Regions from separate parts of the Xanthomonas sp. WHRI 1810A genome, predicted to be linked through region 2. Evidence: riboswitches for the same ligand, from Rfam matches in the RefSeq annotation. Region 2 holds a riboswitch; each other region holds the start of a gene.

Region 1 (4,435 bases), on a different contig from region 2:
TCTTCGCCGCCGTCACCCGCCAGATCTTGTTCCCCACATCATCCGCCACCAGCAGACCACCGTTGTTGTCGTTGATCACGCCGACCGGGCGGCCCTGGGCTTTTTCGTCCGAACTCAGGAAGCCTGTCAGCAGATCAACCGGTGTGCCGCTCGGCTTGCCATTCTTGAACGGTACGAACAACACTTTGTAGCCACTGTACGGTTTGCGGTTCCACGAGCCGTGCTGACCGATGAACAGCCCTTCGGTGAACGGCGCCGGCAGGGTTTTCCCGTCAGCAAACGTCAGGCCCAGGGAGGCGGTGTGCGGACCCACGGCGAAATCCGGGGCGATGGCCTTGGCCACCAGGTCTGGATTTTGTGGCGTCACGCGCACGTCCACGTGCTGGCCGTAATAGCTGAACGGCCAGCCATAGAAAGCACCGTCCTTCACGGACGTCACGTAATCGGGGACCAGATCGCTGCCAATCTCGTCACGCTCGTTGACGGCCGTCCACAACGCGCCGGTGTTCGGTTCCCACGCCATCCCGTTGGGATTGCGCAGGCCCGAGGCAAAAATCCGGTGCGAGCCGGTGGCCGGGTCCACTTCCCAAATCGCCGCGCGGCCTTCTTCCTTGTCCAGGCCGTTCTCGCCGACGTTACTGTTGGAACCGACGGTGACGTAGAGCTTGGTCCCGTCCTTGCTGGCGATGACGTTCTTGGTCCAGTGATGGTTGAGCGTGCCACCCGGCAGATCGACAACCTTGGTGGGCTGGCCGCTGATGGACGTCTGGCCGGACTCGTAGTTGAAGCTGATCAGGCGGTCGGTGTCGGCCACATAAAACTTGTTGCCCACCAGCGCCATGCCGAACGGCGAGTTGAGGTTTTGCAGAAACACCGTGCGGGTTTCAGCGACACCGTCGTGGTCCTTGTCGCGCAGCAGGGTGATGCGGTTCGGGCTGGGAACGCCGGCACCGGCACGGCCCATGACTTTTTCCATGACCCAGCCGCGAATGCCTTTGCCATCATCGGGCTTGGGCGGGGAATTGGTTTCGGCCACCAGCACGTCACCGTTGGGCAGCACGTACAGCCAGCGCGGGTGGTCCAGGCCTTCAGCGAAGGCGGCGACCTGGGTGCCCGGCGCGGCAGTGGGTTTGGCGCCGGCGGCCCAGCCCACGGCAGGGGCGATGTTCACGGTCGGGATCAGGGTCTTGTTGGGTTCAGGTAGCTTGGGGGAGGTCCCCATGCCGTCACTGACCTGCAGTTTCGAGGATTCGCCGCAGGCGGCAAGGCCCCCGGCGACCAGCAGAACCAAAGCAACTTGAGGTCTGAGCTTGAACATCGTCGATCTCCATTTCGTAGGCAGTTGGTATTTTTATGTACCTAGGTAGAGACACCTTACGCCGCTTAGTTTCAACCGATAGGCCAAGTGCGGGCTGGATGCGCGGATCAGGCGCAGCGTCGATTGACGCTCATACCTCAACCCTCTACCCTTCGCCCCTTGTTTCAGGTGCCCTTCGGACCAGTCTCGACAGGGTGAAACAGGGAAGCCGGTGAGAACGTTGAATTCGATCCCGGCGCTGCCTCCGCAACGGTAAATGAGAAAAAGCCACGCACGATGCCACTGTGCTCACTGAGCATGGGAAGGCGCATGGCCCGACGTATCGCTCATGAGTCCGGAGACCGGCCTGATCCAATTCCACAGCATCACGGAGGGCGATGCTCTGCGCCGCGGTCCGCCTTGAAGGGCGCCGTGTTGCCAGTGCCTGCTCGTGCGCTCCGTCTGCGTTTTACCTGCCCTCAAGCGGAGAGCTGAGATGAGCGAAACCCCCGAACGTGACGAACGCCACCTGGCGCGGATGCTGCGCAAAAAGGCCGTGATGGATGAGCGCATTGCCAGCGCCCCCAATGAATGCGGGCTGCTGCTGGTGCTGACCGGCAACGGCAAAGGCAAAAGCAGTTCGGCGTTCGGCATGCTCGCCCGCGCCATGGGCCACGGCATGCAGTGCGGCGTGGTGCAGTTCATCAAGGGCCGCAACAGCACCGGCGAGGAGCTGTTTTTCCGCCGCTTCCCCGAGCAAGTGCGTTATCACGTCATGGGCGAGGGCTTTACCTGGGAAACCCAGGATCGCCAGCGCGACATCGCCGCCGCCGAATCCGCGTGGGGCGTGACCCAGGACATGCTGCGTGACCCCGGTATCGGCCTGGTGATCCTCGACGAACTCAACATCGCCCTCAAGCACGGCTACCTGGATCTGGAGCAAGTGCTTGCCGACCTGCAGGCGCGTCCGCCGATGCAGCACGTGGTGGTCACCGGCCGTGGCGCCAAGCAGGAACTGATCGACCTGTCGGACACGGTGTCGGACATCAGCGTGGTCAAGCACGCGTTCCAGTCCGGCATTCGCGCGCAGAAGGGTATTGAACTGTGAGTGAGTGTTCATGAGTCAGGCCAGGCACTGCCCGGCGGTACTGATTGCCGCGCCTGCCTCCGGGCAGGGCAAGACCACGGTGACCGCCGCGCTCGCCCGTTTGCACCGCAATCAGGGGCGTAAGGTCCGTGTGTTCAAATGCGGTCCGGATTTTCTTGACCCGATGATCCTCGAACGCGCCAGCGGCAACCCGGTTTACCAGCTGGACATGTGGATGGTGGGCGAGGACGAAAGCCGACGCCTGTTGTGGGAAGCCGCCGCGGACGCTGACCTGATTCTGATCGAGGGCGTGATGGGGCTGTTCGACGGCACGCCGTCCAGCGCGGACCTTGCCCGACGTTTCGGCGTGCCGGTGCTGGGCGTTATCGACGGCACGGCCATGGCCCAGACCTTCGGCGCGCTGGCGTTGGGCCTGGCGCGCTATCAGCCGGATCTGCCGTTTGCCGGCGTGCTGGCCAACCGGGTCGGCACCGTACGTCACGCGCAACTATTGGAGGGCAGCCTTACCGAAGGCCTGCGCTGGTACGGCGCGTTGTCCCGGGAAACCGGTATCGAACTGCCGAGCCGCCATCTGGGTCTGGTGCAAGCCAGCGAATTGAACGATCTCGATGTGCGCCTCGACTCGGCGGCTAATGCCCTGGCCAGCACCTGCGAAGTCGCGTTGCCGCCCGCCGTTACCTTCGAAGCCCCTGAGTTCGTGGCCGCAGAACGCTTGCTCGAAGGCGTGCGCATCGCCATCGCCCACGACGAGGCCTTTGCGTTCATGTACGGCGCCAGCCTCGACCTGCTGCGGGCCATGGGCGCCGAGTTGTTGTTTTTCTCGCCCATTCGCGATCAACGCTTGCCGGATGCCGACAGCCTGTATCTGCCGGGTGGCTACCCCGAGCTGCACCACGTGGCGCTGGGGGAAAACACCCCCATGATTGAAGCGATTCGCCAGCACCATGCCGACGGCAAGCCGCTGTTGGCCGAATGCGGCGGGATGTTGTACCTGCTCGACGCCCTGACCGACGTCGACGGCCAGCGCGCTGAACTGGTCGGCTTGCTCGGCGGCGAGGCGGTGATGCAAAAGCGTCTGGCGGCCCTGGCCCTGCAAAACGTCGACCTGCCCGAAGGCACGTTGCGTGGCCATACCTATCATCATTCCCTGACCAGCACCGAGCTGCAGCCCATTGCCCGAGGCGTGAGCCCCAATGGCGGGCGCGGCGCCGAAGCGGTGTACCGCGTCGGCCGGATGACCGCGTCCTACGTGCACTTCTATTTCCCCTCCAACCCCCAGGCGGTGGCGGCGCTGTTTTTGCCATGAGCGATTCAAGCTGCAAGACAACTACCGTGGGAGCGGACCTGTCCGCGAAGACTGAGGCTCAGACGCTGCAAATGCATTGGATTGACTGGCCTCTTCGCGGACAGGTCCGCTCCCACAGGAGTCCGTGCCTGCAGTTGAACCTGCGAAGGACGGTCATGGTTCGGTGGCAAGCATGACCGACCACGCCTTCACCCCCGACGAACGCGCAGCGGTCTACCGCGCCATCGCCGAACGCCGGGACATGCGTCACTTCATCGGCGGCACGGTGGCACCCGAATTGCTGGCGCGGTTGCTGGAAGCGGGGCACCACGCGCCGAGCGTGGGCCTGATGCAGCCGTGGCGCTTCATTCGCATCAGCGACCCGCACCTGCGCCAACGCATTCAGGCCCAGGTCGAACAAGAGCGCATTCGCACCGCCGAAGCGCTGGGCGAGCGGGCGGACAACTTCATGAAGCTCAAGGTCGAAGGCATCAGCGATTGCGCCGAGGTGCTGGTCGCGGCGCTGATGGACGATCGCGAGAAACACATCTTCGGCCGTCGCACCCTGCCGGAAATGGACATGGCTTCGCTGTCCTGCGCGATCCAGAACATCTGGCTCGCCGCCCGCGCCGAAGGGCTGGGCATGGGCTGGGTCTCGCTGTTCGACCCGCAGGCCCTGGCTGACCTGCTGGGCATGCCGGCCGGTGCCAAGCCGCTGGCCATTCTGTGCCTGGGCCCGGTCGCC
Region 2 (4,435 bases):
AAACCGATAGAGCCGACGATCGATACCATCACCGCGGTGACCAGGGCGGCGCAGCTGATCAGCAGAAATTGCACGCGCCGCACCGGAATGCCAAGGGAGGCGGCCGAGTCGGCGCCGAAGGTGAAGGCATCCAGCGCCCGCCGATGCCAGAGACACACCGCCAGCCCCGCCAATGCCACCGGCACCGCCAGCCACACCGACGGCCAGCGCACGCCGCTGAGATTGCCCAGCAGCCAGAACATGATGCCGCGGGCCTGTTCGGAGCTGGCCGATTTGGTGATGAGAAACGCCGTCAGCGCATTGAACAGCTGCGAGCCGGCAATCCCCGCCAGAATGATCTGGCCGTTGCCACCGGGTGACTGACTGGCGCGCGCCAGCAGGACCACCACGGCGAAGGCCGCCACCGCCCCGGCAAAGGCGCCCACCGACAGCGAAATCAGCCCCGCCCCCAGGCCCAGCAACGCGACCATCACCGCGCCGGTGGACGCCCCGGCGGAAATTCCCAGCAGATAGGGATCGGCCAGCGGGTTGCGCAGCAGCGATTGCAGGATCACGCCGCAGGTGGCCAGCCCTGCACCGCAGGCCGCCGCCACCAGGGCGCGGGTCAGGCGGTAATTCCAGACGATGCCTTCGTCGATGGGGTCGAGCACATAACCCGCCGCCCATAGCTTGTTGGCCAGCACCTGGAGCACGACCTGAGGGTCGATGCGGGTTTCACCGATGGCGACACCGGCGATCACGGCCAGCAGCAGGATCAGCAACGCCAGCAGCGTACGAGTCAGGGTCCCGGTCATTTCGGCAGGTCGTAGTCGTTAAGGGCCGCTGCCAGGGTTTCGAGGCCGTCGAACATTCTCAGGCTGGCCTGCATGGCCATGGCGTCGAGGATGATGATGCGGTTTTGTTTGACCGCGTCCATGTTGCGGGTCACGGGGTCGCTGCGCAGGAATGCCAGCTTCTTCTGGTAGTCATCGGCCGGGAAGCGGCGGCGGTCCATGCGCGCAATGATCAGGAAGGTCGGGTTGGCCTTGGCGATGGTTTCCCAGCCCACGGTCGGCCATTCCTCGTCGGACTGCACCACGTTACGCACGCCAAGGGTGTTGAGCATGAAGTCCGGAATGCCCTTGTGCCCGGCGACATAGGGGTCGATGTCCAGGCTGGCACTGGAGAACCAGAACAGCGCGCTGGTCTGCTTCAAATCGTTGGTTTTCGCCGTGGCGATGGACTTGGCCATGCTGGCTTTGAGTGCCGCGTTCAGTTGCTGGCCTCGGTCCTGCACATCGAAAATCTCGGCCAGCTGGCTGATGCTTTTGTAAATGCTGTCGACGCGGAACGCCTCCAGCCGCGTGCCGTCGGCACCGACCCGATTGTCCTTGGCTTCGCAGTCGGAAGGCATCAGGTAGGTCGGGATCTTCAGTTCGTGAAACTGCTCCCGGGTGCCGACCACGCCTTGCGGGCCCACCATCCACTCCAGTTCCACCGCCACCAGCCCCGGACGCTGCCCGATCACCGACTCGAAACTCGGTTCGTTGTCGGCCAGCCGCGGGATCTTGTCGTTCTCGGTCTTGTACGTGGCCAGCACGTCGTTGAACCACAGCGAGGTGCCCACCACCTTGTCGCTCAAGCCCATGGCGTAGAGCATTTCTGTGCCGGCCTGGCCGATGGTCACGGCGCGGGTCGGCGCCTGCTGGAAAGTCAGCGTGCTGCCGCAGTTCTCGACCGTCAGGGGATAGTGAGTCGGCGCGGCGTGGGCGAGGGTGGACAGGCCCAGTGTGCAGGCCAGGGTGACAAGGCGGGGCAACAACATGACGCAATCTCCGGTCGACCGTACAGGGCAGGGGTACGGACCGGAAACACATCATCGAACGCTGCCGTCAACGGCAGAGAAGTGCCGGTCACTGAGGTGACACACGGCGCAAGGATGTCCTTCCCGGACACCCCGCCGGTTAGTGATTTGCTTGGCCGGCAGGTCTCCTGACTGGTGCGTCGTCGCCTGGCTCCGGCCTTCCCGGAAGCGATTCCAGTGGCAGTTCAGGAGCAGGCTCAGCACCTACAGTTGCGGGGGCAGTTCCGTTTGATGCCGCGCAAGGCATCACGGATTCCCTATTAATCCCATGTGGAAACCGGCGCCGGCATGGTAGTCGATCGCAGTGTGTTTCACCATTCTTGCAGCCGTGTCTGGGGATTCATCGAGCCTGCGGCGCCTGATCCCGCAGCGGCCTGAAAAAGCGTCGAATCTCCTCGGCCAGCAAATCGGGCTGCTCCAGCGCCGCGAAATGACCGCCGCGCGGCAGGTGTTCCCAACGCTGCACATTGAACACGCGCTCCACCCAACTGCGTGGGGGCATCGGCAGCTCCTTGGGAAAGACCGCCACGCCCAAGGGGGTCTGTACGCGCTCATTGGCCGGGAACACCAGCGGGTTCAGGCGGTTTTCCTTGTACAGCCGCAGGCTCGCCTGAATGTTGCCACTGAACCAGTACAGCGAAATGTCGCTGAGCAGCGTGTCGAACGGCACCACCTGTTCCAGGTTGCCGGAGTGATCCACCCACGCCTGGAATTTCTCGACGATCCACGCCGCAAGGCCTGCCGGGGAGTCGGAAAGGGCGAACGCCAGGGTCTGGGGTTTGGTGGCGTGCAGCGCGGCGTAGGCACCTTCGCTGGCCGAAAATTGACTGCCGCGATTGAGGAAGTCCTGTTCCTGCTCGCTTAACGGTTGTTGGTCGTCCCCCAGGGGCGGCCTGAAACTGCCGGGGATGAAATTGAGGTGGGCGCCGATCATGCGGGCGCTGTGGCGGCGGGCGAGCCACATGGACACGCCGGCACCGATGTCCCCGCCCTGGGCGCCAAACCGGTCGTAGCCCAGCTCGCCCATCAGCGCTGCCCAGAGGTCAGCGATCTGCTGCGTACTGGTCCCGGCGCCGGTCGGGGCGGGGGAGCAGCCGTAGCCCGGCAGGGACGGCACAACCACATCAAATGCATCGGCTGCGTCACCGCCATATTTCGCCGGATCCGTCAGGCGCGGGAGGATGTCTTCCATCTCCAGGAACGAGCCCGGCCAGCCATGGGTCAGGATCAGCGGCATCGGTCTGGGCCCGACCCCGCGCTGGTGCACGAAGTGAATCGCCTGGCCGTCGATCTCTGCCATGAACTGCGGCAGCTGATTGATGCGCTGCTCCTGGGCACGCCAGTCAAATTCATCGGTCCAGTAACTCAGCAGCCGCTGAAGGAACACCGCGGCGGTGCCGTCATTCCAGCTGTCGCTGGTCAGCGTGTCGGGCAGACGCGTCGCAAGCAGGCGCCGATGAAGGTCGTCCAGTTGCTCGGAAGGTACGGACAGCGTGAAAGGACGGATGGCCATGTCAGCTACCTGGTGGGAGGAAAGAGGGTAGGGTCGGCAGTAACGTCTGGCAGTCAGGTTTGCTGACTTTCCACCGACAGTGGGCCGGTGACACGCAACGCATCCCATAAACCCATGAGCTGCGTCACTGCCTGGTCGATCTGCTCGAAAGCCACGCCGTCCCGGGCCAACACCGACATCCCCAGCATGAAACTGTCGTACACGCTGGCCAACGCGTCGGGCATCACGGTGGTCGGCAGTTCCCCGGCGGCAACGGCGCGCTCGACACAGGCCAGGATACCGGCCCGGTTATCGGCCCGGGCCTGCGCGAGCGGCGCGGAGATCGCTTTGCTCTCCTCGGTGCAGGCGCTCAAGAAACCCAGCGCCACCAGGCAGCCCTTGGGATGGCCGGCCTCCCACTGCATCTTCGCCGAGCGCCGGAGCGTGCGTTCGATGGCTTCCCGTGGCGGCAGGCTGCTGTCGAACAGGCTGTCGGTGACCCGGCCGTGGGTCTTCAGATACCGCTCCATCACTTCAACGAACAGCGCCTGCTTAGAGCCAAACGCCGCGTAAAAGCTGGGTGCTGTGATACCGCCGCCGATGTGGGCCTTGAGCTGGCTGAGCGAGGTCGCGTCGAAGCCATGCTCCCAGAACAAATGCAGTGCCTGATCAATTGCCACGTCACGGTCGAAGCTGCGCGGACGTCCCATCTGTGCCATGGAAAAGCCTCCTCTGAGTCATATAGATACTAGTCGATACATAAATGATTGACTACCCGGTGACCCCTCCCTATATTTATATCGATCGTTATATTAATGGGAGGAATTCGAATGACCACCGATGAACAGCAGGCAGAAACGCTTCCGCTGGGGGCCTTGTTGGCGCTGGCAATGACCGGCTTCATTTGCATCGTCACGGAGACCTTGCCGGCCGGTTTGCTGCCGGAGATCAGCAACGGGCTGGCCATCTCGCCGTCGTTGGCGGGGCAGATGGTGACGGTCTACGCGCTGGGTTCATTGCTGGCCGCCATCCCGTTGACCATTGCTACACAGAGCTGGCGCCGCCGGACCGTCCTGCTGACGACGATCGTCGGCTTTCTG
Region 3 (4,435 bases), on a different contig from region 2:
ACGTCACGCTCAAGGAAGGCATCGAGCGCACCTTGCTCGAACGCATTCCCGAGCTGAGCGCCGTGCGCGACGTGACCGACCACACGCAAAAAGAGAACGCTTACTACTGAGTGGTGGAGCGCCTCAACGAAAAAGCCCCGACTGGTTCGGGGCTTTTTTGTGGGCGAAGGCTTTTGTAGGAGGGCGCTTGCCCGCGATTGCGTCCTGCCAGACCACCTGATGTTTGATGACACACCGCCATCGCGGGCAAGCGCGCTCCTACAGTCGCTCAGCAGCTACGGTCTGAACAGATGCGCATGCCCCGCGCGGTACAGCGCCGACTCACTGAACACCTCATTGCCCAGCACACGCCCCACCAGGATCAATGCCGTGCGCCGAAAGCCTTTTTCCTGCACCTTCGCCTCGATGTCAGCCAAGGTTCCGACCACCCAGCCCTGATCCGGCCAGCTGGCGCGGTGCACCACGGCAATCGGGCAGTCTGCGCCGTAGTGCGGCGTCAACTCGGCCACGATCCGGCCGACGTGCTTGACTCCCAGGTGAATCGCCATGGTCGCCTTGTGCTGTGCCAGCTCGCCCAGCGCTTCGCCGTCGGGCATCGGGGTGCTGTCGGCGTAGCGGGTCAGGATCACGGTCTGGGAAATGTCCGGCAGGGTCAGTTCGGTGCCGAGTATCGCCGCGCACGCCGCAGTGGCCGTCACCCCGGGGATGATCTCGAACGGGATCTGCAATGCCCGCAGGCAACGAATCTGCTCGCCAATCGCGCCGTACAGGCTAGGATCGCCGGAGTGGACGCGCGCCACATCCTGGCCCTGTTCATGAGCGGATTTCATCAGCGCGATGATCTGCTCGAGGTGCAATTCGGCGCTGTTGGTGACCTGAACCGCCTGATGGCCTTCCAGCACGGCTTCCGGGACCAAGGAGCCTGCGTAGATGATGACCGGGCAACTGCGGATCAGGCGTTGGCCCTTGACCGTGATCAGTTCCGGGTCGCCGGGGCCTGCGCCGATGAAAAAAACGGTCATGGTGAATTCCTTGAACTGTAGGAGCGCGCTTGCCCGCGAATGGGAACGTTCTGCAACCGATGTATCGCCTGACACTACGCAATCGCGGGCAAGCGCGCTCCTACAGGAGTCCGGCAAGGGCGAACGTAGCGTCGCGGGTTTTGCAGCGGGTGATCAATAAACGATGCGGGGCGTTGAGCAGCTGCGAAGCTAACGCCAGCGCCGCGCTTTCTGCGACGCCATAACAACCGGTGGCCTCGAACGCAGCCATCGAACGATGGCTCAACTGCGGCTCGAACCTGGCCAGTTCATCGGCGCTGAATACCACCAGCGGCAGCCCCAGCGCTTCGGCCAGCTCAACCAGCCCCGGCTCCGACGATTTCAGGTTGATGGAGGCGAGGGCGGTGATGGCTTCAATACGAAGGCCGTGGTCCGTGAGGCTGCTTTCAATCAAAGCCTGCAGCGACCCGGCCGAACAACCCCGCCGGCATCCAATGCCCGCCACCAGCGTCGGCGGCAGGCGGGTAGCGGTCATGCGGCCTGTGGCAGTTCGGTGGCGCGCAACTCAGGGTTGTTACGACGGAACAGCCAGGCGCTGATCAGGCCCATGGCCACCCAGAACACGAAATTGGTCAGCAGCGAGGCCGTTTTGAACTGCGCCGCCAGGGCTTCCGGGGCCAGGCTTGAATGAACGACGGGCTGCGGCGCGCCGATGACATGGGGCACCACCAGAATCGCAACGGCCAGTGCCTTGAGCGCCCAATGCCGACCGAACACGATCAGCGACAGGCCAACGGCCGTCGACGCCGCCGCGCCAATCCACCAGAACTGACGCTGAGTCAGGTCCGCAGCCGCAGTGCCGGGCAGTTCGGGCGGCAGGCCGAGGGTCGGCGCCAGGACGAACACCGCAAAACCTGCCAAACCCCAGAGTGCGCCCTGAGACGTACGAGCCGGCGCGCGCAGGGTGTACAGCGCCGCAAGCATCAAGGAGAAGCCGACTGCCACCACCAGATTGCCGCCCGCGGTGGAGGTAACCCGCTGCCAACCGTCTTCCGGTTCCCAGGCTTCGGCATCATGCACATGGCCGGGCATGGCGCCGTCGGCATGTTCGTGGGCTTGAGCGGCTTGAGCAGCCGGGGCTTTTTCGTAGGTCTCCGCCAGATGAATCAGCGGCCCGACCCACAAACTCTGCAGCACGGTTAGCAACAGGGCCGCGATCAGCCCGGTGAACCCGGCCGTTTGCGCGATACGCTTGAACATGGCGTCAGGCCTCAATGGCACGGAAAGGCAGAGCTGTGACGGGTGTCGTGCGCCGCGTTGTGCACCGCGTCGATGTGCGAGAAGCCGGCGAAGTAGACCAGGAACGCACCCAGGATCATTGCGCTGACGGCAGCGGTCAGGCGTTGGCTTTGGGTGGCGGTAGCGGTAGCGGGGGTGCTGGAAGCTGCATGGGTGGTGGTGCTGATCGACATGGCGCGTCCCTCTGAAAATATCAGCGAGCAGGAAAGCGCAGGGAAACCCGCTGACAGGCGTCAGCAGAGACTCAACAGCGCCCGCCCACCGCGGGTTTGTTAGGTGTCAGTTGCGGGCCGGTCTCCGGGCTTGCGAGGGGCAGAACGCGCGCGGCGTGCACCTCCAAGAGTCGCCTTCCCATGCCCCATGCCAACAGCCATGACAGACACAGTGGATTGACTCTTCTCTCGCTTACCGTTGCGGGGGCAGCGCCGGACTTGCACAAGCCTTGCGGCCGATACGCACCGGTTTCCCGTTTCACCCTGTGAGGGGCACCCGTAACAAGGCGTGTAGGAAAGCATGGTAAGGGTGCTTCGTCAATCGACGGCCTCCTCGCGGAGGGGGCTGCTGTCGCAGGGCTTGTCCGACCGAGGTCTCGCCGGCATTCCAGTTCCCGTGTAGCGGTGAGCTTGCTCGCGATAGCTGTTTCAGGCGCGGGCGATGTGTCGAATGTGCGGCCGCCATCGTGAGCTAGCTCACTTCTACATGGTCTGACGCCGTATCGAACATCGATACCTCACGGGTGAATTACGACCCCATGACACCGATTACGACGTGTGTACGGACATCGCCTTGCGTGCTGCGTCATATCGCCTATACCTAGCACCATATCGTTAATCGATACGGGTGAATCTTGAAAATAACCGACGTCTTTCACTGCCTCTGGCAGGAAAATGCCTGCGGTCCGTCACTGGCGGCGCGCTTGCCGACACGTACCCGTTGCGTAGTAATCGGCGCGGGCTACACCGGTCTGTCTACCGCGCTGGCGTTGAGCGAGGAGGGCGGCGCCCAGGGTGAGGTGGTGGTCATCGACGCAATGGCCATCGGTGCAGGCGCTTCCGGGCGCAATGGCGGGCAGGTGATTCCCGGCCTCAAGCTCAACCCGGACGAACTGATCGCGCGGTTCGGCCCGGCGCGGGGGGCGGCGATGGTGGAACTGGTGGGGGACGCGTCCGATTACGTGTTCCGCCTGATCGACCGGCTCGGCATCGCCTGTGGCGCACAGCAGAACGGCTGGCTTCAGGCCGCCCACAACGAGCACGCCCTCAGCCTGCTGCAGGCCCGTGCCGCGCAATGGCAGGCGCGTGGCGCCGGCGTTGAGATGCTCGATCGCCCGCAAGTCGCCGAGCGGCTGGGTACCGCTATCTATCAGGGCGCGCTGCTGGACCGCCGGGCCGGACAGCTTCAGCCGTTCGAGTACGTGCACGGACTGGCCGCCGCCGCCCGGCAACGTGGCGTGGCCATTTTCGAGCACTGCGCAGCACTCAGCCTGCGTCGCTCAGCGTCGGGCTGGACCGTGCTGACCGCCGGCGGCGAGATTCAGGCCGAGCAGGTCATCATCGCCACCAACGCCTATTCCTCCCCGTTATTGCCCGCGCTGCCCCACACCTACGTCACCTTGTGGAGTTTGCAGGCGGCCACCGCGCCGCTGCCCGCCGAGTTGCAGGCGCAGGTGCTGCCCGACGGGCTGCCGGTGTCCGACACTTTTCGGGTGCTGCGCTATTTCCGCAAGACCGAGGACGGCCGCTTTGTGCTGGGCACTCGCGGGGCGTTCCGCGATGCCTTGAATGAGCACGATGTGGCCCGCGTGCACCGGGAAATGCTCGACATCTACCCGATGCTGGCCGGCACCCCGATCACCCACTGCTGGTGCGGACGGGTCGCGGTACCGGCGGCAAGCATTCCGTTGCTCAGCCAGCCGGCACCCGGTCTGACGGTCGCCCTGGGCTATTACGGGCGGGGCGTGGCCATGGCCACCCGCATGGGCGCACTGGTCGCCGATCTGGTGCAGGGTCTGCCGCCAGAGGAGAGCATTTACCCGGTCACGCCCTTCAAAGCCATGCCGGCTGCGCCCCTGCACCGCAACGTCGCCCGGGTCGCGGCCAATGTCATGCGCCTGCAAGACCTGTTCGAACGCCGGG

The links. A riboswitch is a leader RNA that binds a small molecule or an ion and turns the genes downstream of it on or off. The one in region 2 is predicted to bind cobalamin.
Region 1: it holds a riboswitch for cobalamin, as region 2 does, so the genes downstream of both, cobO (cob(I)yrinic acid a,c-diamide adenosyltransferase) here and ABQX22_RS05860 (ABC transporter substrate-binding protein) in region 2, are expected to answer to the same signal.
Region 3: it holds a riboswitch for cobalamin, as region 2 does, so the genes downstream of both, ABQX22_RS22255 (CbtB domain-containing protein) here and ABQX22_RS05860 (ABC transporter substrate-binding protein) in region 2, are expected to answer to the same signal.

What each region holds. Positions count from the first base shown of each region.
Region 1 covers NZ_JBEGED010000004.1:202,689-207,123, reverse strand. Annotated here, with positions in the region: gene ABQX22_RS08745 (PQQ-dependent sugar dehydrogenase) at 1-1,318, opposite strand, end outside; cobalamin riboswitch at 1,468-1,682, shown strand; gene cobO (cob(I)yrinic acid a,c-diamide adenosyltransferase) at 1,794-2,405, shown strand; gene ABQX22_RS08735 (cobyrinate a,c-diamide synthase) at 2,416-3,711, shown strand; gene bluB (5,6-dimethylbenzimidazole synthase) at 3,884-4,435, shown strand, end outside.
Region 2 covers NZ_JBEGED010000002.1:582,978-587,412, reverse strand. Annotated here, with positions in the region: gene ABQX22_RS05865 (FecCD family ABC transporter permease) at 1-794, opposite strand, end outside; gene ABQX22_RS05860 (ABC transporter substrate-binding protein) at 791-1,804, opposite strand; cobalamin riboswitch at 1,945-2,140, opposite strand; gene ABQX22_RS05855 (epoxide hydrolase family protein) at 2,184-3,356, opposite strand; gene ABQX22_RS05850 (TetR/AcrR family transcriptional regulator) at 3,410-4,054, opposite strand; gene ABQX22_RS05845 (MFS transporter) at 4,166-4,435, shown strand, end outside.
Region 3 covers NZ_JBEGED010000018.1:19,598-24,032, reverse strand. Annotated here, with positions in the region: gene nfuA (Fe-S biogenesis protein NfuA) at 1-110, shown strand, start outside; gene cobM (precorrin-4 C(11)-methyltransferase) at 276-1,022, opposite strand; gene ABQX22_RS22265 (cobalamin biosynthesis protein) at 1,123-1,536, opposite strand; gene ABQX22_RS22260 (CbtA family protein) at 1,533-2,261, opposite strand; gene ABQX22_RS22255 (CbtB domain-containing protein) at 2,273-2,473, opposite strand; cobalamin riboswitch at 2,572-2,808, opposite strand; gene ABQX22_RS22250 (NAD(P)/FAD-dependent oxidoreductase) at 3,148-4,435, shown strand, end outside.